One region of the Sphingobacterium psychroaquaticum genome, then DNA from elsewhere that is predicted to be linked to it. Evidence: riboswitches for the same ligand, from Rfam matches in the RefSeq annotation. Region 1 holds a riboswitch; each other region holds the start of a gene.
What was found. A riboswitch is a leader RNA that binds a small molecule or an ion and turns the genes downstream of it on or off. The one in region 1 is predicted to bind S-adenosylmethionine.

Region 2: linked by a shared signal. The riboswitch ahead of E2P86_RS06835 (O-acetylhomoserine aminocarboxypropyltransferase/cysteine synthase family protein) and the one ahead of E2P86_RS17080 (methylenetetrahydrofolate reductase) in region 1 are both predicted to bind S-adenosylmethionine.
Region 3: linked by a shared signal. The riboswitch ahead of E2P86_RS12610 (hypothetical protein) and the one ahead of E2P86_RS17080 (methylenetetrahydrofolate reductase) in region 1 are both predicted to bind S-adenosylmethionine.
Region 4: linked by a shared signal. The riboswitch ahead of metE (5-methyltetrahydropteroyltriglutamate--homocysteine S-methyltransferase) and the one ahead of E2P86_RS17080 (methylenetetrahydrofolate reductase) in region 1 are both predicted to bind S-adenosylmethionine.

The regions. Positions count from the first base shown of each region.
Region 1 is NZ_CP038029.1:4,139,027-4,143,527, forward strand. It holds gene E2P86_RS17065 (UvrD-helicase domain-containing protein) at 1-797, opposite strand, end outside; gene E2P86_RS17070 (30S ribosomal protein S16) at 1,071-1,616, shown strand; gene rimM (ribosome maturation factor RimM) at 1,697-2,227, shown strand; SAM riboswitch class I at 2,275-2,378, shown strand; gene E2P86_RS17080 (methylenetetrahydrofolate reductase) at 2,430-3,386, shown strand; gene E2P86_RS17085 (AGE family epimerase/isomerase) at 3,431-4,501, opposite strand, start outside.
Region 2 is NZ_CP038029.1:1,658,559-1,663,059, forward strand. It holds gene E2P86_RS06825 (homoserine dehydrogenase) at 1-160, opposite strand, end outside; gene E2P86_RS06830 (homoserine O-acetyltransferase family protein) at 170-1,228, opposite strand; gene E2P86_RS06835 (O-acetylhomoserine aminocarboxypropyltransferase/cysteine synthase family protein) at 1,272-2,582, opposite strand; SAM riboswitch class I at 2,824-2,937, opposite strand; tRNA gene E2P86_RS06840 (tRNA-Phe) at 3,088-3,163, opposite strand; tRNA gene E2P86_RS06845 (tRNA-Phe) at 3,204-3,276, opposite strand; gene mnmA (tRNA 2-thiouridine(34) synthase MnmA) at 3,462-4,501, shown strand, end outside.
Region 3 is NZ_CP038029.1:2,994,373-2,998,873, forward strand. It holds gene E2P86_RS12595 (DUF4407 domain-containing protein) at 1-520, shown strand, start outside; gene E2P86_RS12600 (DUF4342 domain-containing protein) at 574-888, shown strand; gene abc-f (ribosomal protection-like ABC-F family protein) at 1,376-3,016, shown strand; SAM-I-IV-variant riboswitch at 3,132-3,226, shown strand; gene E2P86_RS12610 (hypothetical protein) at 3,294-3,557, shown strand; gene E2P86_RS12615 (DUF2891 domain-containing protein) at 3,587-4,501, opposite strand, start outside.
Region 4 is NZ_CP038029.1:325,725-330,225, reverse strand. It holds gene metE (5-methyltetrahydropteroyltriglutamate--homocysteine S-methyltransferase) at 1-1,215, opposite strand, end outside; SAM riboswitch class I at 1,287-1,386, opposite strand; gene E2P86_RS01420 (alpha/beta hydrolase) at 1,478-2,440, shown strand; gene E2P86_RS01415 (S41 family peptidase) at 2,442-4,501, opposite strand, start outside.

The DNA of each region.
Region 1 (4,501 bases):
CTTGCCGAAAACAGCTTGTTGCGCGATTTACCTTTCAAATCATCCGCCACAACACCTGAAGTTTTGATCGTCGCCGAAAACAGGAGAATGGCTGACCGCAGAGCTTCTAGAAAGGTTTGTGTTTTCTCGTGCACCTCCGTATTAAGCAGATTGAACACCTGTCGGGCATCGGCCGTACTCAAATGTGCATTGAACTCCTGGAAATTTTCGGTAAATATTAATCCCGCTAGACTGAGTAGTTGTTGACGATAATTCCAATTTTCATTGCTATCAATTTTCTTCTCCGCATAAGCGATAATCCACTCCAACAGATCAGGGCGCTCATCCAGTAACTGGTTCAACATAACAGTAAGATCCTGTTTTACCTTATTACTGTTCATCTCAATCTTATACCCCGCATCAAGATTCAGCTCGTACGTAAAGCTACGGATCACCTTCTGGGAGAAGCCATCGATGGTACTAATCGTAAAATGCCCGTAATCATGTATGATTTTTCGAAACACCCGATAGGCCTTTTCTTGTATTAACTGTAGAGTCCACGTGGGTTGTTGCTCCAGCAGAAGCATCCGAAAGGCATCCACCTTACGACGCTGGTCACCTGTAGCCAACCCTTGTAACACCGATAGCACGCGCTCCTTCATCTCGGCTGTCGCCTTATTCGTAAAGGTTACCGCTAAAATCTCTCTGTAGCTATTTTCCTGCATCAATAACAACGTGATATAATGCAGGGTCAGACTAAAGGTTTTCCCGGAGCCTGCCGAAGCTTTTAATATTTTGAGTGGAGCAACAGCGTTCATGTGATGAAAGTAAAGATTAAAAAGGAAAAAGTAGAAAGGAAAACGTACAAAGTAGCGAGTAACGAGTAGAATGAGGACCAGATTACATGGATGGGGCAAAATTAAAAATATAGAAAAGAGAAGGTCGTTCGTAGAAAGCGAGGCAGGAAAGTATCAGGGTATCAAGATGAAAGTAAAAATTAAAAAAGGAAAAGGAAAAAAATATTCTTATCTTTGCGTCCCCTCTTGCAATAAAGCACGGGGGATATGTTGAATACATAAATTAAATAAAACATGGCAACTAAAATCAGATTGCAAAGACACGGTAAAAAAGGAAAACCTTTTTACCACGTAGTAGTAGCAGATTCACGTGCACCACGTGATGGTAAGTTTATCGAGCGTATCGGTTCTTACAACCCAAACACAAACCCAGCGACAATTATCTTGGATTTCGAGAAAGCTTTGAACTGGTTAAACACAGGTGCACAGCCAACTGACACAGCACGTACGCTCCTTTCTGAGGAAGGTGTTCTTTACAAGAAACACTTACAAGGTGGTGTGAAAAAAGGTGCTTTTGACGAAGCTAAAGCAGAAGAATTATTCGCTGCTTGGGTAGAAGGCAAAAACGCACAAGTAGCTGGTAAAAAAGCTGGTTTAGCATCTTCTAAAGAAGAAACTAAGAAAGCTGCTTTAGCTGCTGAAGCAAAGAAAAAAGCGGACAGAGCTGCGGCAATCGCTGCTAAAAACGCACCTGTTGCTGAAGAAGTAGCAGAAGAAGAAGTTGTAGAAGCTCCTGAGGCAACTGAAGGTGCTGAAAACACAGAAGAAACTGAAGGATAATTCACTATTCATACAGATTCAAGAAGGCCGAATCCGCAAGGAATCGGCTTTTTTTTATTTTATCTACGTACCTTTGCATTATGACAATTGAACAGAGTTTTTATATCGGCTATATCACGAAAACCCGTGGATTAAAGGGTGAAGTACAACTTTTTTTTGAATTTGAAGATTACATGGATTTGGAGTTTGATGTACTTTTCGTAGAAGTCAATAAAAAATTGGTTCCTTATTTTGTCGACACCATCAAACTACAAAAAAATAGTACCGCATACCTAAACCTTGAGGATGTAGACCATATTGATAAGGCGCAGGTCATTGTCAAAAAGAAAGTATACCTCCCAAACGACAAGATGCCAGAGCGTGACCCGGATGATTTCCGCTATACCGACTTGATCGGGTATCTTGTCATTGACGAAAATGAAGGAGAACTTGGTGAAATCACACAGGTACAAGAGCTTCCTCAACAGTTTATGGCCTCTGTAGATTTCAACGGACAGGAATTGCTTTTTCCATTGAATGACGATCTAATCTTAGGTATCGATGCCGAAGAGCAAGTTCTGGAAGTAGAATTACCGGAAGGGCTAGTCGATTTATATCGCGGGGAAGAATAACGGTCTTTTTATTTTTAGTTCTCACTTCTATTACCGATATTAGCAACCGCTTATAGAGAAAGGCAGAGGGAATAGACCCGCTGAAGCCTTAGCAACCTGACACTGGTCAAGGTGCTACATTCTACTCGGTTTAGCCCGGGAAAGATAAGCTGAAGAAACACAATATCCCTGTGCGTTTTCTCCTAAGCCTAAATCGATTACTATGAAGATTGTTGATCATATCAAGAACGCCAAGGGCAAGACATCCTTTTCTTTTGAGCTATTGCCTCCCGCAAAAGGGCAGGGAATACAAAGCATTTTTAAGACGATGGATGAACTTATGGAATTCAAACCTCCTTTTATTGATGTTACCTACCATCGGGAAGATTACCTGTACAAACAACATGACAGTGGCCTTCTGGAGCGTGTAGCCTACAGAAAGCGACCAGGAACGGTGGCTATTTGCGCGGCTATTATGAGTAAGTATAAGGTAGATGCTGTGCCGCACTTAATCTGCGGAGGATTTACCAAAGAAGAAACTGAAAATGCCCTGATCGACCTCAACTTTTTGGGGATAGACAATGTATTGGTCCTACGTGGTGACGCCCGCAAAGGGGATGCCGATTTTATTCCAACCCCGGGTGGACATGCCTTTGCTACGGACCTCCTACAGCAGGTTGTCGATATGAACGAAGGAAAATATTTACACGAAGATATCGAAAGCTCTGCGAAAACAGACTTTTGTATTGGCGTTGCCGGCTATCCGGAGAAACACTTTGAAGCGCCGAACTTCAATACCGATTTCAAATGGCTGAAGAAGAAAGTAGAGATGGGTGCAGAGTTCATCGTAACCCAAATGTTCTACAACGTAGATAAATACAAAGAGTTTGTGACGAAATGTCGTGATAATGATATTCATGTACCCATCATTCCGGGACTAAAACCACTCACCACAAAAAAACAATTGATTGCTTTACCGAAAATCTTTCACTTGGATATCCCAGAAGAACTGAGTGAAGCGGTGGAAAGCTGCAAAACAAACGCTGATGTTCGTCAAGTAGGTGAGGACTGGTTGGTACAACAGTGTAAAGAATTGATTGAATTTGGCGCACCGGTATTGCACTTTTATACCATGAGTAATCCCGGACCAACGAAAAAAATTGTAGAGCGCTTAGCGTAATACAAATAAAAAACTCCCGATGTTCATCGGGAGTTTTTTATTTGCTATTTATAAACCGGGATCGTTTCCATTGTTTTATAAACCTTCAGCAAAGCACGTGGTACATGGAAGCATCCCTTCCACTTACCACCTTTAAGTGTCAACAAAGGTTCTCCTTGACGGTTCAAGTATCCATACCATTCTCCAAACTCTGGATCAGCGAAGTGCTGGAAGCTATAGCTATCCAACTTCTCAAACCATTCTTTGCAACGGGGGTCGCCCGTATATGCCCATCCTTTTGCCATACAGACTAAAGCCTCCAAATGAACCCACCATAGTTTCTGATCCCACTCCAACTGTAATAAGGGTTTGTTTAAGATATCTTTAAAATAGAAGATACCGCCATATTGCTCATCCCAACCATACTCCAGTGCACGCAATGCAATATCGACGCATTTCGTCATCAATGCCTTATCCGATCTTCTTTCAGCCAAATCCATCATAAACCACATGGCTTCAATCGTGTGCCCCGGGTTCACCAAGCGTCCGTCAAACGTATCAGAAAAAGATCCATCAAGGTTTACGCTTTCCATAATCAAACCGGTTTCTGGTTGGTAAAATACCTCCATTACTTCATGAATAACCTCGTCGATTAGCGTTTCTACCGTGGCGCTACCTACAATATGCTCCAATTCTAACGAAAGGTTGCTCAGGATCATCGGCAAAGCGAAACCTTTCAGATTTCTTGTGCCAGGGTAAGCTTTGCTATATTTTCCTTTCGGATTATGCTGCCGCTCCAAAATGCGGTTAAATGTATCTTCCGCAACCTTGCCATACTCCTCTTTACCTGTCGCTTTATACAACGCAGCAAGCCCCATACTGGCAAAGCAATCCGAAAAAATGTTATACGGTTGCACCAAAGGATTTCCCGCCCTATCTAAGGAGAAATACCAATCTCCTTCTGCATCACGACCGTTCTTTAGGATAAATTTAGCCCCCTGCTCAGCCATATCACGCCATACAGGATTCTCCTCCACTTGGTTATATAGCGTCGACAATGTCCATATCTGACGCCCCTGTAACCACATAAATTTATCGGTATCAAATACAGTTCCATCACGGTCTAGGCATGAGAA
Region 2 (4,501 bases), 1.9 Mb from region 1:
CTGTCGTAAATAACTCTGCAGGGAGACTTCTTTTCTTATCTGCATTTTTGATGACGAAGCGTTTTATTTCGAGGTTTAATTTTTTTGTCTTAATTATATCATACAGTCCTTGTCCTACGACACCAAAACCGAACATCCCGATGATTATTTTTTTACTCATTTTAAAGGTCTAGTTATATTGTTCTTTTATTGATTCATTAGTTGTTTTCGGTGTACGCTGAAGAAATTGTCCAATCACTTCAGTGAGTGTCTTGGTTTCAATAAGAAAACCATCATGGCCATAGAACGAATTAAGTTCATAGTAGGCCGCTCCAGGGATATTGTTTGCAATAAATTCCTGCTCTGATGACGGAAACAATACGTCTGTCGGTATACCAACAACAAGTGTCTTTGGGGTAAAAGACTGGAGCGTTTTGGCAACAGAATCTCTGTTTCTACCCAAGTGATGGCTATCCATTGCTTTGGTCAGGTACCAATAACTATACGCGTTGAAGCGCTTCACCAGTTTATCGCCTTGGTATTGTTGGTACGAAGATGCTTTATAGCTATCTGATTTCTCTGCGTCTGTTTCTTCTTGGGTTTTGGTATAAGTCTGGTAGTTCCGATAGGAGAGGAGCGCTATACTACGTGCGGCTTTTAAACCGTTCACCCCTCCATCTACGGTGTTACTAAAGAAGGTTGGATCAGCTGCAATAGAAAGCCGTTGACTTTCATTGAAGGCAATTCCCCAAGGCGACGATTGTGCGCTGGTGCCGATTACAATGAGTTGATTTACAGCAATTGTTTTTGCGGCAACCCATTCCAGTGCTTGCTGTCCGCCCAGAGATCCACCAATCAATATTTCAATCTGTTGAATCCCAAGATAATCGGCTAATCGCTGATTTACCGCTACGATGTCACGGATTGTAAACTGTGGGAAATCTAAAAAATATGGATTTCCCGTTTGCTTGTTTATGCTCAATGGGTTTGTCGTACCGTAGTGCGAACCCAACACGTTGGCGCAAACAATAAAATAATCATGTGGATTGAACAACTCATTTTCACCAAACAATCCCGGCCACCAATCGAATACATCGGAGTTTGCGGTTAGGGCATGGCATACCCATACCACATTGTCTTTCTTCTCGTTTAAGGTGCCATAGGTATGATAAGCTACTGTTAGCTCATCAATCGTGGCGCCATTTTCGAATTGGAAGGCTGTCTCCGATTTATAATATTTTAAACTCATTCTTTACCTTAATCTTTCCCCTTTACTGTAAATTGTAGTTTTCTTATTTTAGTTTATCAAATGCTTGTTGCAGATCGGCTTTGATATCATCGATATGCTCAATACCTACAGATAAACGCAGCAAACCAGGATACACACCTGCGGCTTTTTGTGCTTCTGCCGATAGCTGTTGGTGTGTCGTCGCCGATGGGTGGATAATCAATGTTTTCGCATCCCCTACATTGGCCACATGACTGATTAGCTCTAGGGCGTCGATGAAATCATTAGCTTTTTGTGCGCCACCTTTAATCGTGAAGGACAGTACAGCTCCATATCCGTTCTTCAGATATTTCTGTGCATTTTGGTGGTATGGGTGACTTTTCAAACCAGGGTAGCTTACTTTTTCTACCTGTGGATGTGCTTCTAGCCATTGTGCAATCTCCAAGGTGTTATCCACGTGTCTCTGTACACGCAAGGATAGGGTTTCTAAGCCTTGTACCAGCAAGAAGGAGTTGAACGGTGATAGGGCAGGACCAAAGTCACGTAAGCCTTCTACACGTGCACGAATAGCAAACTGAATATTCCCGAAAGGACCATTGACTCCAAATACATCGGAGAATACTAAGCCATGGTAGCCTTCTGATGGTTCAGAGAATTGTTTGTATTTACCATTTCCCCAATTGTATGTTCCACCGTCGATTATGACACCACCGATACTAGTACCATGTCCACCGATCCATTTTGTTGCTGATTCTACAACAACATGGGCGCCATGTTCCAACGGTTTGAAAAGATAGCCACCGGCACCGAATGTGTTATCTACGATGATAGGCAGGTCATGTTTCTTTGCTAAAGCAGCAATTTTTTCGAAATCAGGAATGTTGTAGCTCGGGTTCCCGATCGTCTCCAAGTAGATTGCTTTTGTCTTATCGTCAATAAGTGCTTCGATATTTTCGACCGTGCTATCTAATGCAAAACGCGCTTCGATGCCTATGCGTTTGAACGCTACCTTGAATTGATTGTATGTTCCGCCATAAAGGTTCGATCCGGCAACGAAGTTCTCGCCACTTTCGACGATATTGTTGATCGTAATAAATTGTGCGGCTTGTCCGGAAGCAACAGCTACAGCCGCTACACCGCCTTCAAGGGCTGCAATACGTTTTTCGAAGACATCAGTCGTCGGGTTCATGATACGGGTGTAGATGTTTCCGAACTGCTTTAGCGCAAAAAGATTAGCGCCATGCTCGGCATTTTCAAACGCGTAAGATGATGTTTGATATATCGGTAATGCACGGGATCCAGTTGTAGGGTCTACTTCTTGGCCAGCGTGAACTTGTAATGTTTCGAATTTTAGGTTTTTATTATCTGTTGACATAATGGTGTTGTTTTTGAATTTTGTAAAATACGTGTTAAAGCCAACCTAAGGGATGAAGGAGTGGTCGTTCTATACGAATGATAAGGAATGTAAAAAGAGGTTGGGTTACAATTTATCCATTATCACGAACGACTAGCGCATTCGCATAGCCGAAGACATCGTACAACATGTTGTTGTTCCGGTCGGATACAATAAGGACGTATTTGCTGAAATTTGTTTGATCGCTATCATTGTCTTATTTCATTTATATGCTCCAAAGCGATATTGCTTTGGACAGGAATTGGCACCTTTTCAACTTCTATTGAAGGTTGCCAGTGGGTCATAGAGCCAGTCTCTCGCCACTTCTTTATAAATCAAGACCTGATAAAAGGTGTTGATTAGTGTACCACTAACGAAGTACTCCGCAAATATATGTTTTTTTGAAACATATGCAAAAGAAAAAAGTGTTTTTTTGAAATAGGTTAAAAAAAGAAAAAGCCCATCTCGTTATGGAGACGGGCTTTTCTGGTGGTGCCAGCTGGATTCGAACCAGCGACACAAGGATTTTCAGTCCTTTGCTCTACCGACTGAGCTATGGCACCTTTTAGCTTTGTTTTGAACCTGTGCTAAGCAGGTTTTGGGTGGTGCCAGCTGGATTCGAACCAGCGACACAAGGATTTTCAGTCCTTTGCTCTACCGACTGAGCTATGGCACCTTTTTACAATAATTGTTTTCCTTTATTGTGTTGCAAATGTAGGTTCTTTTTTTGAATTCTAAAATTTTTGAGACAATTATTTTCGAGGTTTATTTCAACCTCTTGATTCTTATTGAGATAAAATTACATCAAATAAACATACCAATTACTCAAATTAGGCTATCTTTGCACTTCACAAAAATAATATGAGTAAAAGAGGTAGAGTTTTAGTGGCAATGAGTGGTGGGGTTGATAGTTCTGTCGCTGCTGTGATGTTACATGAACAAGGGTACGAGGTGATCGGTATCACGATGAAAACTTGGGATTATGCGTCGGCAGGCGGATCGTCCAAGGAAACGGGATGCTGTAGCCTGGATAGTATCAATGATGCCCGCTCTTTAGCCGTAGGTTATGGTTTCCCACATTATATATTAGATATCAGAGATGAGTTTGGCGATTATGTGATCGATAACTTCGTCGACGAGTATATTGCCGGACGGACACCAAATCCATGCGTCTTGTGCAACACGCATATCAAATGGTCTGCATTGATGAAGCGTGCGGATAAGCTCGATTGCGAATTTATCGCGACGGGGCACTATGCGAATATCCGGATGCACGATAACGGCCGATACGTCATCTCTAAAGGAAGAGATGAAAATAAAGACCAGTCTTATGTGTTGTGGGGTGTTTCACAAGAGAATCTCGCGCGCACGCAATTTCCATTAGGGAATTTCACCAAAAAGGAAATTCGCCAAATGGCATTGGATATGGGGCAGGCGGAATTGGCACAGAAGTCAGAAAGCTATGAGATATGTTTTGTGCCGGAGAACGACTATAGAGCCTTTTTAAGACACAAACGTCCGTCCCTTGATGAGGAAATTGGTCCAGGAAATTTTATCTTGTCTGATGGAACCGTAGTTGGTAAGCATATTGGTTACCCTTACTTCACGATCGGACAACGTAAAGGGCTAGGTATTGCATTGGGAAAACCAATGTTTGTAATCGAAATCCTTCCAGAGAGCAACTCGGTCGTGTTGGGCGAGGAGCATGAGCTCGAAAAATCACAGGCTTTCGTTCGGGATATCAATCTTGTTAAATATGCATCCTTAGAAGAGCCGATGGAAGCGATTACAAAAATCAGATATAAAGATGCTGGTGCGCAGTCTATTTTGACGCAACAAGGCAATATTATGCAGGTGGATTTTACGCACAATGTAAAAGGGATTGCCCCAGGGCAGTCGGC
Region 3 (4,501 bases), 1.1 Mb from region 1:
GCAAATAGCAGGTTTGGACAGCATGATCGCTAAAGCAAACTTACGCTATGATGCCGTAAGTAATGACCTAAAGAAAAATCCGGTCATTATAACGACGTATACGAACAGTAGTGTAACCAAGGATAAAGAAGGAAAAGCGATCAATAGTACCCAATCGACCAACAAATCGGTGATGGAGAATCCGAAAAAACTGGAAATGGAGCAGCTCCATAAACAAATAGAAACGCTGCAACATAAAAAATTTGAGCTGGCTCAGTCGATCACGACCATCAAAGAACGAAAAGAAAAAGAATTGAAAGCCAGTACAGGATTTCTCGATGAACTGACCTTACTACATGATGTGGTTACATCCTCACAAATTGGTATTTTCGTATATCTCCTCTTCCTGTTGTTCTTTCTAGCTATTGAACTTTTTGTACTCGTCATGAAACTAACGGACAAAGAATCAGACTACGATAAGCTTTTGCAACACCAAACAGAAATTCGTGTTCACATGCTAGAAAAGCTACGTAATCCGTAAACAAAGTCTCTATTATAACTGTTAATTTTTATAAACTCAAAACAAATACAATTATGTCTATCAAAGAAACATTCTTCGTAAACGGGGAAAACCTACTCAAAAAAATAAAGGAAATTATCGCAGAAGGTAATGTGACCAAAATCAGCATTTCGGACAAGAACGGAAAAGAAATAATGAGTTTTCCAGTAACGTTGGGTGTCGTTGGGGTCGTATTCGCGCCCATTTTTGCGGCTGTTGGCGCCATTGCGGCTTTACTGACCGAATGCAAGATTACAGTCGAGAAAGAGCACAAAGAAGATGAAGCAACACCCCCTCAGGAAGAGGAGAAAGAAAATGCTGCAACAGAACCAGAAGAACCGCTGTTGTAAGGCTATCTTATAACAGGCTCCTTTTAGTCTAAAAATTGGACTATACTCATAAAATAGATCGACCTCTTGCCTCTGGAAAACAACAAGCAAGAGGTTGTATTCTAAGCTCCCACGTGGCTGAGAGGACAGGGACAAACAAGGGAGACACGAGCCAAAGGCGCGCGCCAGCGGATAGCAAACTAGCGAACCGTCTTCAAAATACTCGACGCTCACTAACACGCTAGTTCGAGCCTGCCTACCGTAGGTAGGCTTGTAACCCAGACTCCTAAAGGTTAAAGCAAGTAATATGATATGCTAAGCGACAAACCTACTACAGGTAGGCTTGTCGCTTGGACTTTTAAAGACATTATGAAGAAGCCAGCCATCACCGGGATTACTTTTTTTTCAATTTTAACTTTTTAATTGCTACCTTTGTAAGCAACAAATCACTTACTGCATGTAATAAATATTTCTTTCCACCGAACATACTCAGCATTATCCTTAATGGATGAACTGCCTATTGTTAACTTCTACAACGAAAGAAATCATGCTTATTATCGACAATATTTCCTATATACATCAGGATAAAGAAGTCCTGTTTACACATTTAAATTTTAGCCTTCGTCAAGGTGCTAAAGCTGCGCTTATCGGGAATAATGGTGCAGGAAAATCTACACTGCTTAAACTTATTGCAGGTCTTCACACTCCCAATACGGGTCAAATAAGATCGGTAGAGTCCCCCTATTACATCCCTCAAATACTTGATCAATACCAAGACAAAACAGTGGCTGAGGCGCTTCAAGTAGCCCATAAATTGCATGCTTTTTATGAAATCTTGGCGGGAAATGCCTCGGAAGAGCATATGTTGATGCTCGATGATGATTGGAGCCTCGAAGAACGCTGTCACGATGCCTTTACCCGTTGGGATTTGAAGGGAGTAAACCTGAATGACAAGATGGCGACACTTAGTGGTGGACAAAAGAGCCGTGTTTTTTTAGCCGGTATACACATCCACCAAGCGAAGTTTATCATCATGGATGAGCCCAGTAATCATTTGGATAATCAGGGCCGGCAATTGCTTTATGCATACATCGAACAAACTGCAGCAACTTTACTTATTGTGAGCCACGATCGTACCTTGCTCAATTTACTTGACACGATGTATGAACTTAGTAAAGAGGGCATAAAGACTTACGGCGGGAATTATGATTTCTACGCGGAGCAGAAAGATGCGGAGCGCAACGCGCTGGGCGACCACATCCAGGCAATGGAAAAAGACCTTCGGAAGGCCAAAGAAAAAGAACGTGCCGTAGCCGAGCGTCAGCAGAAGCTGGATGCACGTGGTAAAAAGAAGCAAGAAAAAGCCGGCGTTGCGCGTATTATGATGAATACGCTCCGCAATAACGCCGAAAATAGCAGTGCTAAATCCAAGCAAGTCCATAGCAATAAAACGAATAATATCGGTGAAGAACTATCATCGTTGCGCATGCAGCGTGCCGATATCGACAAGATGAAGTTTGGTTTCGAAAGAACAAGCCTTCATCAAGGTAAGGTGTTATTCGAACTCACGCATGTAAATCATCAATACGAAGCCCAAGCGGTTTGGTCGGATAAATTAAATTTAAAAATTACAAGTGGCGAGCGCATTGCGTTAAAAGGAAAGAACGGATCCGGAAAAACGACCTTCATCCGGCTCTTGTTAGGTGCGTTAACGCCCGCGACGGGATCGATTTTCCGTACCGCGATTGAAACCGTTTATATTGATCAGGACTACTCCCTTTTGAATGATGCACTTAGCGTATACGAACAGGCCGAGGATTTTAATGACGGAGCACTCCAAGAACACGATATAAAGATTAGGTTGGATCGCTTTTTATTTAACAAAGAAAGCTGGAACAAATCGGTTGCTGCATTAAGTGGCGGAGAACGAATGCGCCTTGCTCTATGTTGTTTAACAATAAGTAATAATGCACCAGAGCTTCTCGTATTAGACGAACCTACCAATAACTTAGATATCCAAAATATCGAAATTCTAACCGCAGCTATTCAACAGTATCAAGGAACATTATTGGTCGTTTCGCATGATGCCTATTTCTTGAATCAAATAGCTATTACAAGGGAGATTGAGTTGGTAGGAAGTAGTTCGTAGAGCGTAGTTGGTAGGGAGTAGTTGGTAGAGCGTAGTTGGTAGGGAGTGGAGCGTTGTTACTAAATATACGTTATTTAAAAAAATATTTGGAAATAAAAAAAACTCTACTATATTTGTAGAGTATTCAGAATTGCATAAGCAATACCAACCGAGTGTAGGCACCGCGGTGGTAAAATAATACGGGTATCACGCCAAAATAAACGTGTCTTCACGATTGTTTTAAACCCTTGATTTTCTGAATACAATTTATGGTTAAACGTTTTTAATTTTAAATTGTATGTCAACAACAAATCAACTATCCAGCCATCTACAAGAGCAGTTCCACCACTATACGGTGAATGAGTTGATCACCATCAACAATGACATTGTTGAAAACAAGGTTTGGGGAAGCTCACGCTCTACCTTCCGGAATGCAGTGCTTAAAGCACTTGCCCAGAAGGGAATCGACCTATCCCCTATTATTTCCAAAGAGGACGGTTTTACCGTAATCCAGATTGTGAAAGTAAAGCTAGAAAACAATAGCCTCATTCCAGTCTGTTAAAGCAAGCAAATCTCCCCCTTTACATATAGCTACTGGTTAGACAGCGCCAACAAGGCAAATGATCCTAACCAGTGGCTTCCCATATAGTCGTCGTTGCTGATATTTTTCAAAGAAAATTCAATGTGATTATTCCCGAGCTGCACCAAAACATCATGAAGTTCCGGAAGCACTTGTGCAATACCGTACAGGCAATGGGCACGACTAAAGTTCAACCCATCCAAGTGAACCAATTTTCCATCCGTACGATCGCTCACAATAGCAGGCTGCAATAACTTTACTTCCTTTTCAAACAAACCTGGCATAAAATTCAAAAGCCACACTTTATACTCATCATGTGGTAACACCTTACTCATGAGATAGGCTTCCTCCAAACACGGTGACAGAAAATCATATCCACTCGGTTCGTACGCTAAATCACAATTTTTATCCTTTTCAAAAAAACGTGTAGTATTGGTCTTTATAGCATTCAATAGGTTATGATCTCCAACTTGTTTGGCATAATCAAACATCAAAGCAAGACTAAAAGCTGTATTATCGTGTTGCCCTGTTCGAATCGGGTAAACTAATTTTGTTAAATAAACTTGTGTCCGTTCCGAAAGCAAATCGACCAAAGGTTGTAATACGGATGCCCACTTCTGTGCATCCTTATCTTCCCATGCCAACAGCTCTTGCTGCAACTTGAACAACCAGGCCCAGCCGTAGGTCCGCTCGAAGCTCAAATTATTTTTATCTTGAAAAAAAGCAAGCTCCACCGCGAGATTTTCCTTCGTGATATGAGCGTTCAATATCTGTCGGATTTTGCCGTCGGAATCTAAATCGGGATGAAGGCGTAACAAGTGCACAATGGACCAGTAACCGTGCACGGAAGAGTGCCAATCAAAACATCCATAAAAAATCGGACGCAGTGCTTTAGGCCCTTTTAGATCTTGAACGCTCCCCAAGAC
Region 4 (4,501 bases), 580 kb from region 1:
CTTATGGATTAAAGGAGAAGTACGACGGCTTTCCGCTGCTGCTTTATTCGCTTCAAAGCGTTCTGCTGTTTTTGCATCAACCTCACCATCAGCCAATACCGCTAAGTCTTTTACCTCTGCTAATTTCTGTTTTGCAAATGCTAACCAGTTCTTAACTTCAGCAGGCAATGACTCTTCATTATCTTCATTATCCAAATCAAAAGGAACATGTAATAAAGAAGATGAAGGCGCAACCCAAACACGATCGGCGCCCAAAACATCAACTGCTTTTTTGATTTGTGTTAACGATTTCTCGTAATCGTTCTTCCAAATGTTACGACCTTCTACTACACCCAATGAAAGTGTCAAAGAAGCAGGTACTTTAGCAAGAACTGTATCTAATTGATTTTCTCCACGAACCAAGTCAAGGTGTAACGCATGAACCGGTAAGTTCACTGCTACGTCCTCGTTGTCACGAAGAGCTTCGAAATAAGTTGCAACGATTAATTTGATGCCTTTAGCAGCTGCTGCAAGTTTATCGAAAACACGTGCATAAAGCGCTTTTGTATCTGCATCAATATCCAATGCCAAATAAGGCTCATCAATCTGCACATATTGTGCACCTGCATCCGCCAATTTAGTTAAGATTTCTTCATAAACAGGCAATAAACCATCGATAAGGTCGATACGGTTAAATCCTGTTTCTTTTTCTTTACCTAACAAAAGGTAAGTGATTGGGCCAATAATAACTGGTTTCGTTTCAATACCAGCCGCTTTAGCCTCATTATATTCATTTAAGAATTTCTCTGAAGTCAGTTTAAATTCTTGGTTTTTCGTAAACTCAGGAACGATATAGTGGTAGTTAGTATCGAACCATTTCGTCATTTCCATCGCCGTCACATCTACCCCACCTTCTTGGAAACCACGTGCCATCGCAAAGTATAAATCTAAATTATACTGACGATCAATTTTGTTCAACAAAGAGCTGTAACGAGCAGGAATTGCTCCTACAGTAAGAGACAAGTCTAATACTTGATCGTAAAACGAGAAGTCATTCGAAGGAATTAGGTCGATCCCAGCATCCTTTTGTGTCTTCCAGTTGCCTTCACGGATTTTAAGTCCAGCTTGCAATAATTCTTCCGCGCTGATCTTTTTCGCCCAATAAGCTTCATTGGCCTTTTTCAATTCGCGGAAAGCCCCCACACGTGGGTAACCTAAATTGTTTGTTAATAACATAAATTCTGTTTGTTAATTTTTCTTTCTAAAACTATTGCTTGGAGAGAAGGCCACACAGGAACGGTGACTTCGGCTTATCTTTCCCCCGAAGGAGTAGAATGTAGCACCTTGTACAGCGACAGGTTGCTAAGGCTTCATCGGGTCTAGTCCCTCTGCCTTTCTCTATAAGCGTGGCTAAGGTATGAATAAGTATTGAGAATGCAAAGAAATCCTAAAGATTTTAAAAAAACATATGTAAATTTAATACATAAATAACAAAAATATGGAGACAGAGACATACGCTTTTCAGGAAGACATCTTAGGATACCCGTATGAGCAAGCCCGTCTTGACTTACCGGATGATTACGAAGGAAGTGTTCATGCCGTACTCGTACGCAAGAAAGCACCCCTAGAAAGCAAGAAAGCTGTACTTTATGTTCATGGCTATATCGATTATTTTTTTCAAACAGAGATGGCAGATCAATTCAATATGCATGGTTACCATTTCTATGCGTTAGATCTCCGCAAATATGGCCGTGCACATCTGTCACATCAGGGATATTACCGCGTACGTAATCTCAAAGAGTACGATGAGGAGATTAACAGATCTCTAGCTATCATGAAGCAAGAGGGGCATGACAGTGTGATATTATGTGGGCATTCTACCGGCGGCCTAGTCTTGACCTACTTTGCTGCACGCCATCCCAATCATCCGTTGGTGAAAGGATTGTGGTGCAACAGTCCTTTCTATGATTTCAATGTGGGGTCTTTGACAAAAACGATCGGTATTCCCCTGGTCAGTGCATTGGCTACGCTGTTTCCTAATTTACCCATACCAAATGGCATGAACGCTCAGTATGCAAAAAGCCTACATCAAGAGCATAAAGGGGAATGGAACTTCGACCTAACTTGGAAACCTCTTGATTATACCTATTCGGACGCGAGTTTCATCCGAGCGGTGCATCAGGCACAACGATACATTCAACAGGGCGTTCATTTGACCGTGCCCACCCTCATTATGCATGGAGCACAAAGTAGTTTTTCAAAAAAGTGGGACAAGCACTCACAAAGTAGTGATTTGGTCCTTAATGTCAGAGATATTGCACGGTATGCAAATAAGCTCAAGGGTGATATCACCATTCTTCCCATTGAAAATGGCATCCATGATTTAGTTTTATCCAAAGAAGAAGTTAGAACGCAGGTATACCTAGCACTTTTTGCTTGGCTGAGAAAGAAAGAGCTTTAACCTACCCCTCATCCGCTATAATCTTCAAAGCTGTGTCTATATAAGGATCACGCCCGCCCATGATGTCTTCGAGTGTAAAATCTGTCAAATAATCCGGCTGCACACCTAGCAGATGATGAGTACTTCCGTCGGAATTCATTACTTTTAGCCCTGAAAAGGTCACCATCATGCCTCCAGGCAGATAAAGATAATTAATATTACCATTTGCACCAGCTGTTGGCTGTCCAATAATCTTACCTATCTTCCAAAATTTAACAATATCAAGAAAAGTTTCCGGTGCACTTTGTGTTGTTCGATCGGTTAGAAAGTAAAATTTAGCTTTCTTATTCTGGTTTTCAGGAGCATCTATTTGTGTAGACTGTCTAAAGCTTCGATTCTTAGGACTTAAAATTTCATAGGAATAAAAAATCTGATGTTTAACGGTGTCCGTAATTAACTTATTAAGTATGTTTTGACTATAAAAATCGTGCTTAAGGTATCCCCTCATCTCAAATATGATATGCTTCGACGGGTCCTCAATAAATCGCAACAATGTATCCGTCACTTTTGATTGAGCCAAGTTAAAATAATACGTATTCTCATCCAGCATCCTATTTGCTGTGTTTTTTAGCGTCGATACCGTTAGATATATATCGTCGTGCTGAAAATCACGCTTCACATGAAGCTCCTTCACTTTGCCGCTACGCTGGTCCCGCAATCGTAAAATAGATGCTGAGTCCTTTTCACCATAAAGCATACTAAAGATTAATCTTGTTTTTTTATTTGCGGCCGATCCTGATCCGACAATCGACTTTCGCTTCACTAACTGTTCAATATCTTCCGCACCAACACCAAGGATTTCATCGCCAATATTGACATTTCTTTCAAAAGCTGGATTATGAATTTTCCGAATATAATATTTATCGTTCAGGTCAATAACACTGAAAGGCATCGAGTAATTGTTGCGATTATCGACCTCTTCCATATTGAAAAAGATATGCGCATCTTTATACACAGCCAACATACCCCAAACCACATCATAGTATTCCTGAAGGTTTTTTGTTTCCAGTACGGCGTTGATTGTCTTCCTCAATAAATGCTCCTCTTCTGCATCCGTCAATGGATTGTACACAAATGCATATCGGAACGCATTCCATAAGGAAAGGATATTCGATACTTTCACAGACATGTTATCTAACAGTCTTACATTGTGAAATTTCTCAAAGCCACCTTTGTTATACCTATAGGCAGCCTTATCATACGATGCCTTCGGGAAAGTTTCCGTTTCATTGCCGTAAACCGCGAGCGGAAAAGAGGCTGATAAAGCCGATGTTAGATTAGAGTATAAAGTATCACCAATTTTGTTTTGAGCGGCGAAGAGCTCTTTATCTATTGTTTTAAAAAAGATATTGTAGGCTGGCTTCTCGCGCACTACATTCATGTCAAAGGTTTTAATGGCTATGGGTTCGTTGCCAATTTGTAGAACTGAATCCAAACCAATCCCTCCTTTGAACTCATCCAGCGATACTTTTATATACATCTCCGCATTCGTTGGTGTTATGGTATCTCTTAGAATAAAGAAATTCTTTCCAGAGAGTTTCCTTTCCGGCATGATTTGTTTTCCCGTATGGTTTGCTATCGAGACATCAACAGGATCTTCTACTGTGTAATTGATTTTTAGTTCAAACACTTTTCCATAGTAGGCTTCTGGAATTTTGATCTTCAATAAATCGAAATCGCTCATAAATGCATCTGACATTAGAGATCGCCTATTTGTCCGAATACTTTTAAAACCGGAGCCACTTCCACTATAGAATTCCATTCCTTTATGCTGCACCCCAACAACCAAAGGACCTTCCTGCTCACTTTTTGGCGCCTGCGTTAAGATTTCTTGTTTATACGCTAACATTAATGAGGGTTCCAATGGCTTGAAGATGGAGACTAATGAATCTGCGAAGGCTCGCTCGTCCTTTGTGTGTAAAGCGATTCGGGTCGCGTTAACAAAAATTTGATCCCACCCAACACGCAATAATGCTTGGTGAACGGCGTCTGTCGGCGAAAAGTATCGTATATCTCCTCCTA